DNA from 3 places in the Allobosea sp. OAE752 genome. Region 2 is predicted to be linked to each of the others. Evidence: predicted binding sites of a transcription regulator. Region 2 holds the regulator's gene; each other region holds the start of a gene.
The links. The regulator HrcA, encoded in region 2, represses chaperone genes, less so after heat shock. The targets are predictions, from matches to a motif close to GTTAGCACTCNCNNNNNGNGAGTGCTAAC.
Positions count from the first base shown of each region.

Region 1: a site for HrcA is predicted at 3,567-3,595, ahead of groES (co-chaperone GroES). Genes of this name have one in related genera too.
Region 3: a site for HrcA is predicted at 4,831-4,859, ahead of groES (co-chaperone GroES). Genes of this name have one in related genera too.

Region 1 covers NZ_JBNPXO010000001.1:530,780-536,901, reverse strand. Annotated here, with positions in the region: gene GGC47_RS02490 (branched-chain amino acid ABC transporter substrate-binding protein) at 110-1,219, opposite strand; gene groL (chaperonin GroEL) at 1,530-3,167, opposite strand; gene groES (co-chaperone GroES) at 3,216-3,503, opposite strand; gene GGC47_RS02475 (MarR family winged helix-turn-helix transcriptional regulator) at 3,723-4,190, shown strand; gene GGC47_RS02470 (PaaI family thioesterase) at 4,336-4,818, shown strand; gene GGC47_RS02465 (DMT family transporter) at 4,805-5,647, opposite strand; gene GGC47_RS02460 (GNAT family N-acetyltransferase) at 5,644-6,122, opposite strand, start outside.
Region 2 covers NZ_JBNPXO010000004.1:228,018-234,139, reverse strand. Annotated here, with positions in the region: gene lepA (translation elongation factor 4) at 93-1,898, opposite strand; gene GGC47_RS12820 (helix-turn-helix domain-containing protein) at 2,168-2,767, shown strand; gene GGC47_RS12815 (GNAT family N-acetyltransferase) at 2,764-3,306, shown strand; gene GGC47_RS12810 (DUF3297 family protein) at 3,437-3,688, opposite strand; gene GGC47_RS12805 (ankyrin repeat domain-containing protein) at 3,757-4,377, opposite strand; gene hrcA (heat-inducible transcriptional repressor HrcA) at 4,416-5,501, opposite strand; gene rph (ribonuclease PH) at 5,646-6,122, shown strand, end outside.
Region 3 covers NZ_JBNPXO010000010.1:134,888-141,009, forward strand. Annotated here, with positions in the region: gene htpG (molecular chaperone HtpG) at 75-1,958, opposite strand; gene GGC47_RS22485 (hypothetical protein) at 2,078-2,344, opposite strand; gene GGC47_RS22490 (hypothetical protein) at 2,406-2,621, opposite strand; gene groL (chaperonin GroEL) at 2,695-4,320, opposite strand; gene groES (co-chaperone GroES) at 4,377-4,691, opposite strand; gene GGC47_RS22505 (usg protein) at 4,954-5,223, shown strand; gene GGC47_RS22510 (hypothetical protein) at 5,320-5,655, opposite strand; gene GGC47_RS22515 (PrkA family serine protein kinase) at 5,835-6,122, shown strand, end outside.

The DNA of each region.
Region 1 (6,122 bases), on a different contig from region 2:
ACCCGGAGCGCTCCAATCGAGAGGTCATCCCGGGTCAAACTGAGGTTGCCTAGGATAACCCGCGCCCCGAAAAAAGGCGAAGCGGGCATGACCCGCTTCGCCCTCTGTCTCACTCCGCCGCGACGATCTTGCCGGCGTCCCACTTGTACATCGAGAAGCTCGGCGAGCTCAGATCGCCCGTCTTGCCATAGGTCAGCGTGCCGATGGCGGTCTTGATCGGCATGCCCGATTGCAGCGCCTTGGCCGTGCCCGAGGCATCGGTCGCCTTGCCCGCCTTCTCGATGCCGGCCTTCAGCACCTCGACCGCGGCATAGGCGTTGAGCGTGAAGGCTTCCGGCGGGATGCCCTTCTCCTTCAGCGCGGCAACCGCCTGCGCCGAATCCGGGTTCTTCAGTGCGTCGGTGGCGTTGGTGAACAGCGTGCCGGTGGCGTGGTCGCCGCCGATTGCCGCGAACTCGGTGTTGGAGAGACCCTCGCCGCCGATGATCGTCGCCTTGACGTTGGCATCGGCGAGCTGGCGCGAGAGCAGACCGCCCTCGGGGTGATAGCCGCCGAAATAGATCACCTCGGCACCGGCCGACTTCAGGCGCGTGATCACGGCCGAGAGGTCCTTCTCGCCCGGCGTCAGCGAGAGATAGGCCACTTCCTTGAGCCCGCCGGCATTGATGCCCTTCTGGAAGTTGTCGGCGAGGCCCTTCCCGTAGGTGCCCTTGTCGTGGACGATGGCGATCTTCTTGTCCTTCAGGGTCTTCAGCACATAGGCGGCGGCGACTTCGGCCTGCTGGTCGTCGCGGCCGCAGGTGCGGAAGACGTTGGTGAGGCCGCGGCTGGTCAGCGCCGGCGAGGTCGCGGTCGGCGTCACCATCAGCACGCCGCTTTCGGCGAGCGCGTCCGAAGTCGCCATCGCGACGCCCGAGGTCACCGGGCCGACGACGAACTTCACCTTGTCGCCGACGAGAAGATTGGCGGCCGAGACGCCCTGCTTCGGGTCGCCCGCATCGTCGGCGAGCTTGAGCACGAGCTTTTCGCCGAGCACGCCGCCATTCTTGTTGATGGCGTCGACGGCGGCCTGGGCGCCGTTCTTGACCTGCTCGCCATAGGCGGCGACGGGGCCGGTCAGCGGCGCGATCAGGCCGATGGTGATGTCGGCGCGGGCGATCTGCGACGCCAGCAGCGTGGCGGTGAAAGCGACGCCTGTGAGGAATTTGGAGGTCTTCATGGGCCTCTCCCGATCGGTTTTTGCATGTTCGCGCATCCGTTGCGGAGGCGCTTGCCGCTTTTATAGGCGAGGAGAGGGGATGATGACATCTCATCGGCTCCCGAGCGGGCCGCTTGAGACGCATGGCCGCAGGGGAGCGTCGGCTCCCTCGCTTGCTGCTTTGGAAAATCACGCAAACGAAAAAGGCCCGGCTTGCGCCGGGCCTTCTCGATAGCTTGCGAGAAGCTGGACTTCCTCAGAAGTCCATGCCGCCACCGAAGCCGGGCTTGCCCGGCTTCGGCACTTTGACGCTTTGGGCGTCTGGACTTCCTCAGAAGTCCATGCCGCCCATGCCGCCGCCGCCCATCGGGGGCATCGGAGCTTCCTTCTTCGGCAGGTCGGCGACCATGGCCTCGGTGGTGATCAGCAGGCCCGCGATCGAAGCCGCGTCCTGGATCGCCGTGCGCACGACCTTGGTCGGGTCGATGATGCCGGCCTTGACCAGATCGCCGTATTCGCCGGTCTGGGCGTTGTAGCCGTAGGTGTAGTCCTTCGACTCGAGCAGCTTGCCGATCACGACGGCGCCGTCATCGCCGGCGTTGTCGACGATCTGGCGGGCCGGGGCCATGATCGCCTTGCGGACGATCTCGACGCCGGTCTTCTGGTCGTCGTTGACGGTCTTGATCGACTTGACGGCCTGGAGCGAACGCAGCAGGGCGACGCCGCCGCCCGGCAGAATGCCTTCTTCCACCGCGGCGCGGGTGGCGTTCAGGGCATCGTCGACGCGGTCCTTCTTCTCCTTGACCTCGACCTCGGTCGCGCCGCCGACGCGGATGACCGCGACGCCGCCGGCGAGCTTGGCCAGACGCTCCTGGAGCTTCTCACGGTCGTAGTCCGAGGTGGTCTCCTCGATCTGGGCCTTGATCTGGCCGACGCGAGCCTCGATGTCCTTCTTCTTGCCAGCGCCGTCGATGATCGTGGTGTTCTCCTTCTCGATGCGCACCTTCTTGGCGCGGCCGAGCATCTGGAGGGTCACGGTCTCGAGCTTGATGCCGAGGTCTTCCGAGATCATCTGGCCGGCGGTCAGGATCGAGATGTCCTCGAGCATGGCCTTGCGGCGATCACCGAAGCCCGGAGCCTTGACGGCCGCGACCTTCAGGCCGCCACGGAGCTTGTTGACGACGAGCGTGGCCAGGGCCTCGCCCTCGACGTCCTCGGCGATGATGAGCAGCGGCTTGCCGGTCTGCACGACGGCCTCGAGGATCGGCAGCATCGCCTGGAGCGAGGACAGCTTCTTCTCGAAGATCAGGACGTAGGGGTCGTCCAGCTCCGCGATCATCTTCTCGGAGTTGGTGATGAAGTACGGCGAGAGATAGCCGCGGTCGAACTGCATGCCCTCGACGACGTCGAGCTCGGTCTCGGCGGTCTTGGCTTCCTCGACGGTGATGACACCCTCGTTGCCGACCTTCTGCATCGCGGTCGAGATCATCTTGCCGACCGACTCGTCGCCGTTCGCCGAGATGGTGCCGACCTGAGCGACTTCCGCGTTGGACGTGACCTTCTTGGAGTTCTTCTTGAGGTCGGCGACGATGGCCTCGACGGCCAGGTCGATGCCGCGCTTCAGGTCCATCGGGTTCATGCCGGCTGCAACCGACTTGGCGCCTTCACGGACGATCGCCTGGGCGAGAACCGTGGCGGTGGTGGTGCCGTCGCCGGCATGGTCGTTCTGGCGCGAAGCGACTTCGCGGACCATCTGGGCGCCCATGTTCTCGAACTTGTCGGACAGCTCGATCTCCTTGGCGACGGTGACGCCGTCCTTGGTGATGCGCGGGGCGCCGAACGACTTCTCGATCACGACGTTGCGGCCCTTGGGACCGAGCGTGACCTTCACGGCGTTGGCGAGGATATCCACGCCGCGCAGCATCTTGTCGCGGGCTTCAGTGCCGAATTTGACGTCTTTGGCAGCCATGAGAGCTACTCCTTGAACTTGAAACGGAAGAGAGCGGTCAGGCGGCTATCAGCCGACGACGCCCATGATGTCGGATTCCTTCATGATCAGGAGGTCCTGACCGTCGATCTTGACCTCAGTGCCCGACCACTTGCCGAACAGGACGCGGTCGCCCTTCTTGACGTCGAGCGGAACGAGCTTGCCGGCCTCATCGCGCGCGCCGGAACCGACGGCGATGACCTCGCCCTCCTGGGGCTTTTCCTTGGCGGTCTCGGGGATGATGATGCCACCCTTGGTCTTCTCTTCGCCATCCAGGCGACGGACCACGACGCGGTCATGCAAAGGACGGAACTTCATGGTTCTGTCTTCCTCTCGGTCTTATTCGTTTCGGGCGCCGCTGATGGGCTCCCGGGGGAGGCTGTTAGCAGTCACCTGTTGGGAGTGCTAACAGATAGCGCGGAGATAGGCGCGGGTGTCCGGAGAGTCAAGAAAGCCGCGAGCGATAAAGTGAACGCTCCGGACGCAGCCCTTAGCCTTCCGGCTGCGGTAAAGGGCAGAACACGTTAAGATGGCGACATGACGACATCCGCGACCCCTCCCGCGCCCGACCCCCGTCTCGATGAGATCGCCCGCTCCTGCGTGGCGCTGCACATCCGCATGACGGCGCGCGCCGTCACCCGCGCCTATGACGAGGCGATGCGGCCGAGCGGGCTGAAGATCACCCAGTTCGTGCTGCTCTCGGCGCTGAGCACCGGGCAATGGAAGTCGGTCACCGAATTGGCCGAGCGCTTCGCACTGGAGCGGACGTCGCTGACCCGCAATCTCCAGCTGCTGGCGGCCGAGGGCATGGTCGAGCCGGTCGAGTGCCGCGGCCGCGCCTCCGTCTATGCGGTGACGGAGAAGGGCCGGGCTGCGATCGCGGCGGCGATCCCGTTCTGGCGGGCGGCGCAGGACAAGATCGAGGGCGGCTTCGGCGAAGAGCGCTGGCGCGAGACCCGCGACGGGCTGAAGGCGCTGCGCCGCGCGGCACGCGAGACACGCTGAGAACCTCGCCTGAAAAATACGGCACTCCTCAGGATGAGGGTTTTAGAACACGTCTCCCGCTTGTCGCGGCAGGATCTCCGGCGGCCCGGTTGACGGTACAGCTAGGCTCTCTCTATCGTGCAGATACACGATTGGAGAAGCGGCCATGGATCGAACCTTCGGAGTGGTGTCCCGCGAAGTGCTGACCGCCGGCGACGGCCTGAGCTTCCTGCGCGGTATCATCGATGGCTCGCAGCCGGCCCCGCCCTTCGCGCAGACCATGGATTTCGACCTGGTCGAGGCGGATGAGGGCCGGGTCGTCTTCGTCGGCCGGCCGTCGCCGCGCTTCTTCAACCCACTCGGCACGATCCATGGCGGCTGGACGGCGACGATCCTCGATTCCGCCATGGCCTGCGCCGCGCATGCGACGCTGAAGCCGGGCGAGGGCTACACCACGCTGGAGATGAAGCTGAACTATGTCCGCCCGGTCATGCCGGAGAGCGGCACGGTCCGCTGCGAGGGCAAGCTGATCCATCGCGGCGGCACGGTCATCACGACCGAGGGCAAGCTCGTCGACGAGCGCGGCAAGCTGCTCGCGCATGGCACCGAGACCTGCGTCGTATTCCCGGCGAGGCCTAGCGCCGGCTGACTGCCACCGCTCCCGCTACGATCAGCACCGCCCCGGCATAGGTCGTGTAGAGCGGCACCTCGCCGAAGAGGTGGAAGCCGAGCAGGCTCGCCCAGATCAGCGCGGTGTATTCGATCGCCGCGAGCTTCGAGGCCGCCGCCCGGGCATAGGCCGAGGTCAGCGTCAGATGACCGGCGACGCCGAGGATGCCGGCGCCGAGATAGATCGCGAGGTCGATCGCCGCCATCGGCACGAAGACGGTTGCCGCCGGGATGGCGAGGCAGAGAGCAGGGCCGACATTCTGGAAGGCGACGATCACCGTCGGGTGCTCGCGCATCGCGATGCGCCTGAGCAGGATGAGGTTGAAGGCATAGCTCACGGCCGAGAACAGGGCGGCGGCGACGCCGAGCCCCGCGCCACTGACATGGCCCTGCAGCCGCGGCCAGACCATCACCAGCATGCCCGCGAGGCCGAAGGCGAGCGCCTGCAGCACGCGCTTGTCGATCTTCTCCTTGAGCAGAAGCCCGCCCAGCAGCGCGACGAAGACCGGGGCGAGGAAGGAGAGCGTCAGCGCCTCGGCCAGCGGCAGCACCGAGACCGAATAGAAGAAGCTGCCGGCGGTGAGCACCACCAGCGGGATGCGGGCGAGATTGCCGATCAGGCTGTCGCGCGTCGGCCGCGCCGGCCGGGCGATCGCCAGGACGACGAGCGCGCAGAGCCCGCCCATGGCGAAGCGCATGAACAGCGCCAGCACGAAGGGATGCTTGTGCATCTGCCCCTTCAGCACCGCGTCCATGGCGGTGAGCAGGGCGATGCCCAGGGCGGCGCGCAGCGCCGTCGACCAGTTCATGACACGCAGCTGAGCGGCTTGCGGAAATGATATTCCCAGGTGGCGGAGACGTCTGCGAGATAGCGCTCGCCCGGCCAGCGCCGGAAGCCGAGCTTCTCGTAGAACCGATGGCCGCGCGCGAAGCGCGTGTCAGACCACAGCATCATCTCGGCAAAGTTGCCTGCCTCGGCGAAAGCCAGCGCCTCCGCGAAAAGCGCCTGCGCCAGCCCCGTGCCGCGAAAGGCCGGGTCGGCATAGACCTTGGTGAGCTCGACGGCGTTCTGCTCGGGCAGCGGCGTGGCGCCGAGCGAGCCGGCGATGCCGCCATCCGGCGCGTCGACGATCCAGAGCTTGCCGCCCTTGTTGGCGAAGGCCGTCGCCGGCTGCCGCAGCTCCGGGAATTCCTCCCAGACGAAATGGCAATTCGGATATTCGGCGAAGCTCGCCGCGATCAGCGCGGCGAGAGGCTCGGAATCGGTGTCGCGGGCAAGGCGGA
Region 2 (6,122 bases):
AGATAAAGCTTCAGGCATCGATCCCGGATCTCCGCTTCGCTGCGTCCGGGATGACGGTCGAGTTTTTGCTGGGAACGGCGAGCGCTACGCGCTCAATCGTCCATCTTGAGGGCGGCGATGAAGGCTTCCTGCGGGATTTCGACCTTGCCGAACTGCCGCATCTTCTTCTTGCCCTCCTTCTGCTTCTCCAGAAGCTTGCGCTTGCGGGTGGCGTCGCCGCCATAGCACTTGGCGGTGACGTCCTTGCGCAGCGCGCGGATGGTCTCGCGGGCGATGATCTTGCCGCCGATCGCCGCCTGCACCGGAATCTGGAACATATGCGGCGGGATCAGCTCCTTGAGCTTCTCGCACATGGCGCGGCCGCGCGCATCGGCGCGCGAGCGATGGACCAGCATCGAGAGCGCATCGACAGGCTCGGCATTGACCAGGATCGACATGCGCACGAGGTCGCCCTCGCGATAGTCGGTGATGGCGTAGTCGAAGGAGGCATAGCCCTTCGAGATCGACTTCAAGCGGTCGTAGAAGTCGAAGACGACCTCGTTCAGCGGCAGGTCGTAGACCACCTTGGCGCGCGAGCCGACATAGGAGAGGTCGGTCTGGATGCCGCGGCGATCCTGACAGAGCTTCAGCACCGAGCCGAGATATTCGTCGGGCGTGAAGATCGTCGCCTTGATCCAGGGCTCCTCGATGAATTCGATCTTCATCACGTCCGGCATGTCGGCCGGGTTGTGGAGCTCGATCGACGTGCCGTCGCGCAGCTTGAGGCGATAGACGACCGATGGCGCCGTCGAGATCAGGTTGAGGTTGAACTCGCGTTCGAGCCGCTCCTGGATGATCTCCAGATGCAGCAGCCCGAGGAAGCCGCAGCGGAAGCCGAAGCCGAGCGCGGCGGAGGTTTCCATCTCGTAGGAGAACGAGGCGTCGTTCAGGCGCAACCGGCTCATGGCGGCGCGCAGCACCTCGAAATCGGCGGCATCGACCGGGAAGATGCCGCAAAACACCACCGGCTGCACCGGCTTGAAGCCCGGCAGCGGCTCGGCGATCGGCCGTTTGTCGTCGGTGATGGTGTCGCCGACGGCGGTGTCCGCGACTTCCTTGATCGAGGCGGTGAAGAAGCCAACCTCGCCAGGGCCGAGTTCCTTGACCTCCAGCATCTTCGGCTTGAACACGCCGACGCGGTCGACGCCGTAGGACGCCTTGGCCCGCATCATGCGGATGGTCATGTTCTTCTTGAGCACGCCGTCGATGACGCGCACGAGAACGACGACGCCGAGATAGGCGTCATACCACGAATCGACCAGCAGGCATTTCAGCGGCGCGTCGGGGTCGCCCTTCGGCGCGGGCAGCTTCTGGACAATGGCTTCCAGCACGCCCTCGATGTTGAGCCCGGTCTTGGCCGAGATCGGCACGGCTTCCGAGGCATCGAGCCCGATCACGTCCTCGATCTGCTGCTTGATCCGCTCCGGCTCGGCGGCCGGCAGGTCGATCTTGTTGAGGACGGTAACGATCTCGTGGTTGGCGTCGAGCGCCTGATAGACGTTGGCGAGCGTCTGCGCCTCGACGCCCTGCGAGGCGTCGACCACCAGCAGCGAGCCCTCGCAGGCCGCGAGCGAGCGCGAGACCTCATAGGCGAAATCGACATGGCCGGGGGTATCCATCAGGTTCAGGATGTAGGTCTTGCCATCCTTCGCTTGATAGTCGAGCCGCACCGTCTGCGCCTTGATGGTGATGCCGCGCTCCTTCTCGATATCCATCGAGTCGAGGATCTGCTCGCTCATGTCGCGTGCGGCGACCGTGCCGGTCTGCTGGATCAGCCGGTCAGCCAGCGTCGACTTGCCGTGGTCGATATGGGCCACGATCGAGAAGTTGCGGATGTTGTCGATGGTACGGGTGCTCATGCGCGCGCCATAGCAGTGAAGCCGCGTTGCGCCAAGCGGTTGCGCGATTCAGGCGGCATCAAAGCCATGTGCTGGCGCGAGAACCACACCGGTCATCCCGGACAAGCCGCAAAGCGGGCCGATCCGGGATCCATCCCTGAACCGTCATCGGAAACGCCCCGGCATGGACCCCGGGGTCTCCCTTCGGTCGACCGGGATGACGGCGGAGGTTTTGGAGACTTAAGAAAGCATCTTGCCAATTCTAATATGTAAGAATTATTCTCACATTCATGGAATTCGAGAGCGACACCGATATCGACCGCCGGCTGGGTGAACGACTCAAGGCCGCCCGGCAGCGCCACGGCCTGACGCTGGACGAGCTTGCCCAGCGCACCGGCGTCAGCCGCGCCATGATTTCGCGGATCGAGCGCGGCGAATCGAGTCCGACCGCGACGGTGCTGGTCCGGCTCGGCTCCGGGCTCGGGCTGTCGCTCTCCGCCCTGCTGGAGGACGAGGCCGGCACCGGGCCGCTGTCGCGCCGCGCGTCGCAACCGGTCTGGCGCGATCCGGCAAGCGGCTATCTGCGCCGCAACGTCTCGCCGCGCGGAACCGGCTCCAGCTTCGAGATCGTCGAGGTGGAATTGCCGGGGGGTACTGAGGTTCGGCTCGACAGCGCTGCCGGGGCGCCGGCGCTGGACCAGCAGATCTGGGTGCTGCGCGGCCGGCTCGACCTGACGGTCGAAGGCACAAGTCACGCTCTCGCCGAAGGCGATTGCCTGCAGATGCATCTGCGCGGCCCGATCACTTACCGCAATCCGGGCGTCGAGCCCGTGCGCTACGCCGTCATCCTCACCGCGGGCAGCGGTACTTTTCCGGGACATGCCGCATGAACGCTCTCCCCACGACCACCGACATCGCCATCGACATCCTCCACGCTCCGGCCGCCGAAGCGGCCTTGCCGGCGCTGGCAGACATCCTGCGCGACTGCGTCGCCAACGGCGCCTCCGTCGGCTTCATGAACTGGAATACGGCCGCCGATTACGAGCGCTTCTGGCGCGATGTCGCGGCTGGCGTCGCGGGAGGACAGATCGTGCTGTTCGTCGCCCGCAATGCGGACGGGATCGTCGGCACGGCGCAGCTTCATCTGATCGGCAAGCCCAACCAGCCGCATCGCGCCGAGATCGCCAAGGTGCTGGTGCATTCCCGTGCGCGCCGGCAGGGGATCGGCGAGGCGCTGATGAGCCGGGCCGAGGCCATCGCCCGAGAAAGGGGACGCAACCTGCTGGTGCTCGACACGGATGAGAACGGTGCCGCGCGAAGGCTCTACAACCGGCTGGGCTGGACGGAGCTCGGCACCATCCCGCGCTTCGCGCTGATGCCGGACGGGGCCGAATGCGGCTCGACGTTTTTCTACAAGGATCTCGTCTGAGGACAGGCGTCATGCTCGGGCTAGACCCGAGCATCTCACGCCCGGAAGAGGCTCCGGCGTCCTCTGGGAGAGTTTCTCGGGTCACCGCTGCGCGCCCGCCCGAGAATGAAAGGCGGTCGCTCGGGCTGCCTCAGCCTTCCTTGGCCTCGCCGCGCACATAGGGCTCGACCGGGCCCTTGAGGGTGATCGTCATCGGCCGGCCGAAGCGGTCCTTGGCGGCGCCGGCCGCGACCTTCACCCAGCCTTCCGAGACGCAATACTCCTCGACATTGGTCTTCTCGACGCCCTTGAAGCGAATGCCGATGTCGCGTGCCAGCACGTCAGCATCATAGAAGGGGCTGTCCGGATTGACGGAGAGACGGTCGGGAAGCTGGTCGGACATGGCGGAACCTGCAATGCGGAAACGGTTGCTTTCCGCGCTCGATAGCCGCTTCCGCCCTCAAAGCCAACTCAGCGCTTCGCCCGGCCGCCCGCCTGCTCGATCAATTCAGCCACGGCTGCCTGTCCCCTCGCGCGAGCATGGGCAAGCGGCGTCAGGCCGTCGCGATCGGCGAGGTTCGGATCGGCGCCTGCGGCGAGGACGAGCCTCGCCACCTCCTGATGGCGCGGGCCGCCATCGCCGAGGATTACGATTTCCAAAAGGCAGGTCCAGCCGAGATCGTTGACGTGATTGACGTCGATGCCGCTGGTCAGGAGCAGCTTCACGGTCTCGACATGGGCGCGCTCGCAGGCCGGGATCAGCGCATTGCCGCCATAGCGGTTGCGCAAGCGCAGATCGGGCTTCAGCGGCAACATCGCCGCGATGATGTCCGTGCGGCCGGAGGCACCGGCGAGCAGCCAGGGCGTGTCGCGGTTGGCGGCCTGCGTGTTGGGGCTCGCACCGGCGGCGAGCAGGGCCCTGGCCATTTCGACATGGTTGCCGGCGACAGCGAGGAGGAGCGCCGTGCGGCCTTGCGAGTCGCGCATTTCGAGATCGGCTCCCTTCGCGATCAGGGCCTCCACCTCGGCCGTTCTTCCGGATTCGGCAGCGGCGAGCAGATCGGAGGCGGCATGAGCGGCAGCGGTCGTCATCAGGCAAGCTCCAAGGGCTAAAGCCCGCAGCCAGCGCGTCACCGGCTGCCGTCCAGCAGGCGGCCGACGACCTTGGCGGTATAGTCGACCATCGGGACGATGCGGGCATAGTTCAGCCGCGTCGGGCCGATGATGCCGACGACGCCGACGATGCGCTGCTCGGCATCGCGGAAGGGCGCCGCCACCATCGAGGAACCGGACATCGAGAACAGCTTGTTCTCCGAGCCGATGAAGATGCGGACGCCGTCGCCTTCCTCGGCGCGGGAGAGCAGGTCGATCACGTCGGTCTGGGTCTCGAGATCGCCGAAGAGCATGCGGATGCGCTCCAGATCCTCCTGCGCCCTGAGATCGTCGAGCAGATTGGCCTGGCCGCGCACGATCAGGTGGCGATCGCCGCTCGGGCCCGAGGAGGTGGCGATGCCGCTTTCGACGAGGCGGGCGGTGAGCGCGTCGAGCTCACGCTCCATCAGCGCGCGCTGCGCCCCGATCTCGCCACGCACTTCGCCGAGCGTCTTGCCGAGGATGCGCGCGTTGAGGAAGTTCGCGGCTTCCGTCAGGGCCGAGGCGGGCAGGCCCGGCGGCAGGGCGAGCAGGCGGTTTTCGACCGCGCCGTCTTCCGAAACCAGCACCACCAGGGCACGGGCAGGATCGAGCCGGACGAATTCGATGTGCTTCAGCCGCGGATCGGCCTTGGTGGTGACGACGACGCCGGCGCCGCGCGAGAGGCCTGACAGCAGCGCGGAAGCCTCCGTCAGGGTCTGGTCGAGGCTGTGATGGCTCGCCGCCGCCCGGATCTGGGCCTCGATCCGCTTGCGCTCGTCGGATGTGAGGTTGCCGACCTCCATCATCGCATCGACGAAGAAGCGCAGCCCCCGTTCGGTGGGCAGGCGCCCCGCCGAGGTGTGCGGCGCATAAATCAGCCCGGCAAGCTCGAGGTCGGTCATGACGTTGCGCACCGTCGCGGGCGAGAGCGCCATCGGCAGCAGGCGGGCGATGTTGCGGGAGCCGAGCGGCTCGCCGGTCGTCAGGTAGCCGTCGACGATCTGGCGAAAGATCTCGCGCGAGCGCTGGTCGATCTCGACCAGGCTGCTCGTCGTCTCCGGGCGGGTTGTATGAGCGCTCATGAACCTCGGCTGCGAAATCGCGCACGTGCCCTATTGTCGGCATGGCGGGCGCGCGGATCAAGAGGGCTATATGGCTCGCCCTGCCTTGCCCGGTGACGTGGGAGAGCCTACAAGCCGCCTCTCCCCGCAAGACAGGATCATTTCATGCGACCCTCCAAACGCGCCGCCGACGAGATGCGCAAGGTCACGCTCGAACGCGGCGTGGTGCGCTATGCCGAGGGTTCCTGCATGGTGACGTTCGGCGAGACCAAGGTGCTTTGCGCCGCGACCGTCGAGGAAAAGGGTCCGCCCTGGCTGCGCGGCACCGGCAAGGGCTGGGTCACCGCCGAGTACTCGATGCTGCCGCGCGCCACGCATGAGCGCACGCGCCGCGAGGTCACCTCCGGCAAGCCCTCCGGCCGCACCCAGGAGATCCAGCGCCTCGTCGGCCGTTCGCTCCGCGCCGTGGTCGACCTGACCGCGATCGGCGAGCGCCAGATCGTCGTCGATTGCGACGTGATCCAGGCCGATGGCGGCACCCGCACGGCCTCGATCACCGGCGCCTGGGTCGCGCTGCACGATGCGCTGAAGTGGATGGAAGGCCGCAACCTGCTCAAGGGCACCAATCCGCTGAAGGACCAT
Region 3 (6,122 bases), on a different contig from region 2:
GGTAGGGATTGACTCGAAGCGACCCCCTGGAGGCACCGTCGCCGCACCGCCGACGTGCTCCTAGGCTTCGTCGTTCAGCTGTCGCCTAAGCTTCTCGTTACGAGCCGATTCAGCCTCTCAGCGAATGCGTTTGCATCTGTCGGGCGCTCGCCATCCAAGACGCGGGCGGTATCCAAGAGAAGATGGGCGAGGTCGCTCCGCAGCGCCTGATCTTCGGCAGACGCGATGGCTGAGATCATCGCATGACGCGGGTTGACCTCGAGGATCGGCTTGGCCGCGCTGTCGACGCGCCCCGCGGCGCTGAGCAAGCGTTCGAACTGGCGATCCGGCCCCTTGTCTGACGCAACAAGGCAGACCGCGCTCTCGGTCAGCCGGTCGGAGGAGCGGACATCCGCAACCTCGTCGGCCAAGATCTCCTTCATCGAAGCGAGCAGGGCGTTGATTGTCTCACTCGTTTCAGCGGCAGGAGGCGCCGCACCGTCGAGCAGCGGGATGAGACCGAGATCAGCCGTCCCTTGCGTCACCGACTTGAACGGCTTGCCTTCGAAATCCGGCGCTGCCGAGGCCCAGAAGCTGTCGATCGGATCCGACAGCAGCAAAACCTCGATGCCGCGCGCCCGGAAGCCTTCAAGCTGCGGGGAGCTGGCGATCCGGGAGGCATCGGCGCCGGCGATGTAATAGATCGCGGTCTGGTTTTCCTTCAGCGCGCCGACATAGTCCTTGAGACTGCGCCAACCCTCGCCGGAGGCGGTCGTCCGGAAGCGAGCGAGGCCGAGCAGCTGTTCCCGGCGCGCGAAATCCTCGTAGAGCCCTTCCTTGATGACGACACCGAAATTGTCCCAGATCAGTCGGAACGTGTCCGGATCCTGTTCGGCGAGCTTCGCGAGGTCGGAAAGCACCCGGTTGGTGACGCCCTTCTTGATCGCGCCGAGCAGCGGGCTGTCCTGGATCATCTCGCGGGAGACGTTGAGCGGCAGGTCGGCGGTGTCGACGATGCCACGGACGAAGCGCAGGTAGCGCGGAAGGAGCTCCGCCTCGTCCGTGATGAAAACGCGCTTCACGTAGAGCTTGATCCGGCCCTTGCGATCGGCGTCGAAAAGGTCGAACGGACGCGCGCCCGGGATGAAGGCGAGCGCGGTATATTCGTGCAGGCCTTCAGCGCGAAAATGGATCGTGGCGGCCGGCTCGTCATATTGCCCCGCGACGCTGCGATAGAAATCGGCGTATTCGTCCTTGGTGATCTCGCTCTTCGGCTTGGTCCAGAGCGCGGCCCCGTCGGAGAGGGCGACCGCGTCGGCTCCCGGCTCTGTGATCAGCGAAATCGGCACCGGCACATGACCGGACTGCTCCTTGACGATGCGCTCCAGGGTCCAGCGCTCGGCATAGGACTTGGCGTCCTCCAGCAGATGAAGCGTCACGCGCGTCCCACGTGCGGGAGCCTCATCCAGGGGCGATGGCGCCACCGAGAACTCGCCCTTGCCGTCCGAGGACCAGGTCCAGGCTTCCGTGCTACCGGCGCGACGGCTGACGACCTCGACCTTCGCGGCGACCATGAAGGCGGAATAGAAACCGACGCCGAACTGGCCGATGAGCTGCGCGCCGTCCTTGCCGTCGGCCGTCGCGACCCGCTCCATGAAGCTGCGCGTGCCGGAGCGGGCGATCGTGCCGAGGGCCTCGATCATCTCGTCATGGCTCATGCCGATGCCGTTATCGGCAATGGTCAGCTTGCCGGCTTCCGGATCGGCCGAGATGGTGATCGCAAGCTTCGGCTCTTCTCCCAGAAGCTCGGGCTTGCCGATCGCCTCGTAGCGCAGCTTCTCGCAAGCGTCGGCTGCGTTCGAGATCAGCTCGCGCAGGAAGACGTCCCGGTCGGAATAGACCGAATGCACCATCATGTGCAGCAGGCGGGAGACGTCGGCTTCGAAGCTGCGATGCTCGGCTGTGGCGGTCGTTGTCATTCGGAATTCTCGAAGAGAGGGGCAACAGGGAGGCCCTGGCAAAGAGCGATAACCTGCTGAAACGTGACGAGCTAGCCCGTCTGCGCCGGGATCGAGGGCAACTCTTGGAAAAACGGTGCTCATCCGCTGCCTGTGGCTTGTCGATTGGATAGCGTCCTGATCAGAGCGAGGATCGCATTCAACCGCGCGGTCGCGAACTCGCCCGCGCCGGACAATTGGGCCTCGACATGGGCGGCGACGCTCTGCCACGTTGCCGATCCATCCCGTGTCATGACGGCCAAAAGATTGTCCTTGAGCCCATATGTCGCGCTTTCGGCGTTGGTGATGAGCGCCTTGAAGCGGTCGGAAGGTGAGAGGTGCTGCGGTTCGTGCGGGCCATCGGTCATGTCGGATGCCGAATAGGATGGAGATGGACTGAATGGAGGAGTTTTTCCCGGATCCTCTCGCTTAGGCCTTCTCGCGAAACCGATCGATCGCACGCTGTGCCAGATCATCCTCGTCGAGCGCCAGGGGGACCAGCGAGGCCACGATATAGGCGAGGTTGTTCCGCTCCCGTTCGTCTGCGCCTTCCGGAAGCGACGGCTTGAGCTCCGCCCATGCCCTTTCGAGAGCAGCCTCGGCGCGGGCCAAGTCGATGGGATCGGTCAGCGATGAAAACGGCATGGCTTCCTTCGGGATGCCTAGGCAATTACGGCGTCGGGGGAGGGCGCCGCGAGGCCGCGGCGCCCTCGTTTTCTCAATAGTCCATGCCGCCGGCCGGCATGGCGGGCACCGGATCCTTCTTCGGCGCCTCGGCGATCATCGCCTCGGTGGTGATCAGCAGGCCTGCGACGGACGCCGCATCCTGGATCGCCGTGCGGACGACCTTGGTCGGGTCGATGATGCCGGCCTTGACCAGATCGCCATACTCGCCGGTCTGGGCGTTGTAGCCGTAGGTGTAGTCCTTCGACTCGAGCAGCTTGCCGACCACGACCGCGCCATCGCCGCCGGCATTCTCGACGATCTGGCGGGCAGGCGCGGTGATTGCCTTGCGGACGATCTCGACGCCGGTCTTCTGGTCGTCATTGCCGGGCACAAGCCCTTCGAGCGCCTTGACCGCGCGCAGCAGGGCGACGCCGCCGCCCGGCAGGATGCCTTCTTCCACCGCAGCGCGGGTGGCGTTCAGGGCGTCGTCGACGCGGTCCTTCTTCTCCTTGACCTCGACCTCGGTCGCGCCGCCGACGCGGATGACCGCGACGCCGCCGGCGAGCTTGGCCAGGCGCTCCTGGAGCTTCTCGCGGTCGTAGTCCGAAGTCGTATCCTCGATCTGGGCCTTGATCTGGGCGACCCGGGCGTCGATCTCGGTCTTCTTGCCGGCGCCGTCGACGATGGTGGTGTTCTCCTTCTCGATCCGGACCTTCTTGGCGCGGCCGAGCATGTCGAGGGTGACGGTCTCCAGCTTGAGGCCGAGATCCTCGCTGATCGCGGTGCCGCCGGTGAGGATCGCGATGTCCTCGAGCATGGCCTTGCGGCGGTCGCCGAAGCCCGGCGCCTTGACGGCCGCAATCTTGAGCCCGCCCCGGAGCTTGTTGACGACGAGCGTGGCGAGAGCCTCGCCCTCGACATCCTCCGCCACGATCAGCAGCGGCTTTCCGGTCTGCACCACCGCTTCCAGCAGCGGCAGCATCGCCTGGAGGCCGGAGAGTTTCTTCTCGTGGATCAGGATGTAGGGGTCTTCGAGCTCCGCGACCATCTTCTCGGTGTTGGTCACGAAATAGGGCGAGAGATAGCCGCGGTCGAACTGCATGCCCTCGACGACATCAAGCTCGGTCTCGGCGGTCTTGGCTTCCTCGACGGTGATGACCCCCTCGTTGCCGACCTTCTTCATCGCCTCGGCGATCATCTCGCCGATCGTGCGGTCGCCATTGGCGGAGATGGTGCCGACCTGCGCGACCTCCTCCGAGCCGGTGATTGTCTTGGAATGCTCGCCGAGCGACTTCGTCACCGCCTCGACGGCGAGATCGATGCCGCGCTTCAGATCCATCGGGTTGATGCCGGCGGCCACCGCCTTGGCGCCCTCGCGGACGATCGCCTGGGCGAGCACGGTCGCGGTCGTGGTGCCGTCGCCCGCCGCATCGTTCTGTTTCGACGCCACTTCGCGCACCATCTGGGCGCCCATGTTCTCGAACTTGTCGGAAAGCTCGATCTCCTTGGCGACGGTGACGCCGTCCTTGGTGATGCGGGGCGCACCGAACGACTTCTCGATCACGACGTTTCGGCCCTTCGGACCGAGCGTGACCTTCACGGCATTCGCCAGCGTATCGACGCCGCGCAGCATCCGCTCGCGCGCGTCCTGCGAAAACTTCACGTCCTTCGCAGCCATGATTCCTCACTCCTTCAGACTTGAGGTTTCAGGTTGGTGGTTTGGAAGAGGCCCCGTCAGGCGGCCTTCTTGAGGGCGGCAGTCGTCTCGACGACGCCCATGATGTCGGACTCCTTCATGATCAGAAGGTCCTGGCCATCGATCTTGACCTCGGTGCCGCTCCATTTGCCGAAGAGCACGCGGTCGCCGACCTTGACGTCGGGCGGCACCAGCTTGCCGGTCTCGTCGCGCGCGCCGGCGCCGACGGCGACGACCTCGCCCTCCTGCGGCTTTTCCTTGGCGGTGTCGGGGATGATGATCCCGCCCTTGGTCTTCTCCTCGGCGTCGATGCGCTTCACGACGACGCGGTCATGCAGTGGCCGAAACTTCATGAGTTCCTCCAATTTCCATGTCGGTCACATGTCAAAGCGGGCTGGCCCTGTGCGGGTCTCGCGGCGAGGTTCCGCGCAGCCCTAAGGCGCCGCGCCCGCGCGATGATTTGGGTTGCCCCATTTTTGCCTTCAAGAGGCTGGCAGCACTTTTTTTGACTGAGTGCTAACGGGTTGAACAGGCAGCACAAACGCAACCTTTCAGCTTGCCAGGACGTTGGAAATTCGCTGCCATCGGCGCAGTGAAACCAGGGAGCTGAAAGGAATGGCTTCGACCGACTTCGCCCGCCAGATCGCCGGCTACGGATTGACCACCGCCGGAATCCTCTACCGCCTGCCCGACCACCCTTCGATCCTGCAGGAATACATCTGGCAGGATTACGATCTCGCCCCGCGCTTCCCCGAGCTCAACAAGTTCCTCGCCTTCTGGCAGGCCAAGCTCGACGGCAAGCTGTTCCGTATCACCGTGGCTCACAAGGACCTGATCGGACCCGCCGACCTCAGTGCGGTCAGCGGCGAATTCCGGCTCCAGTAAATCGCAATCGACGTCCGGTTACCCAACGCGGCGGTGATCACCCCATGGTCCCGCCTGCTCGGCGCGAAACGAGGCTGTGCCGGCCGGACGGACGAGTCAGCCCGCCGCGTCGTCTCCGAACGGCTCCAGCAGGGCGACGAACTCGGCGACACGGCCTGAAGGTAGCGGGCGGCCTGCGTTGATCAGAGCGTCGTCCGCATTGATCCAGGCCCAGGTCTCCGCAAGCTCCTCCAGGGCAGTCCCCATCTCGGCGATCAGCATCGGATCGACCGGGCCGAGAATGGCTGCGATTTCGTCCGGACTCATGCGATTCTCCATGGCCGGATGTTTCGGATCGTACGTCGTGGGGCCCGTTTGCTTCCGGAACTTCCTAGGAGCCTGCGGCGGCGACTCTGTGCCGCCGGCCCGCCCGCCGACGATCGCATCAGTCATGGCCTACATGTTCCTGGCCGACTGAGGAAAAACGATGCCGCAGGGGCGCATCTTTCAAACGGCTGAGCACTTCCGCTTACTGATCGCGAAAATGCCATCACAAAGGAACTCGCGAAGAGATCATCGGTTAAATCTGCTGTGCTGTCGCCGACAGTTCCAATGGATGCTGGATGGCTGCCATGACTGACAAAACCGGCGAGATTTTCCGTTTATTTTTTGACGATTACAGTAGTTATTCCCAAGAGGAGATGAGTCTGCAGGAATATCTGCTGGGCTGCCGCGAAGACAAGTCGATGTACGCCTCTGCTGCGGAGCGGATGGTCAACGCGATTGGGACGCCAAAATTATTCGATACGAGCCAGGACGAACGCCTGGGCCGCATCTTCGCCAACAGGACGATAAAGATTTATCCTGCCTTCGCCGATTTCTTTGGCATGGAGGATACGATCGAGCGTATCGCCGGCTAC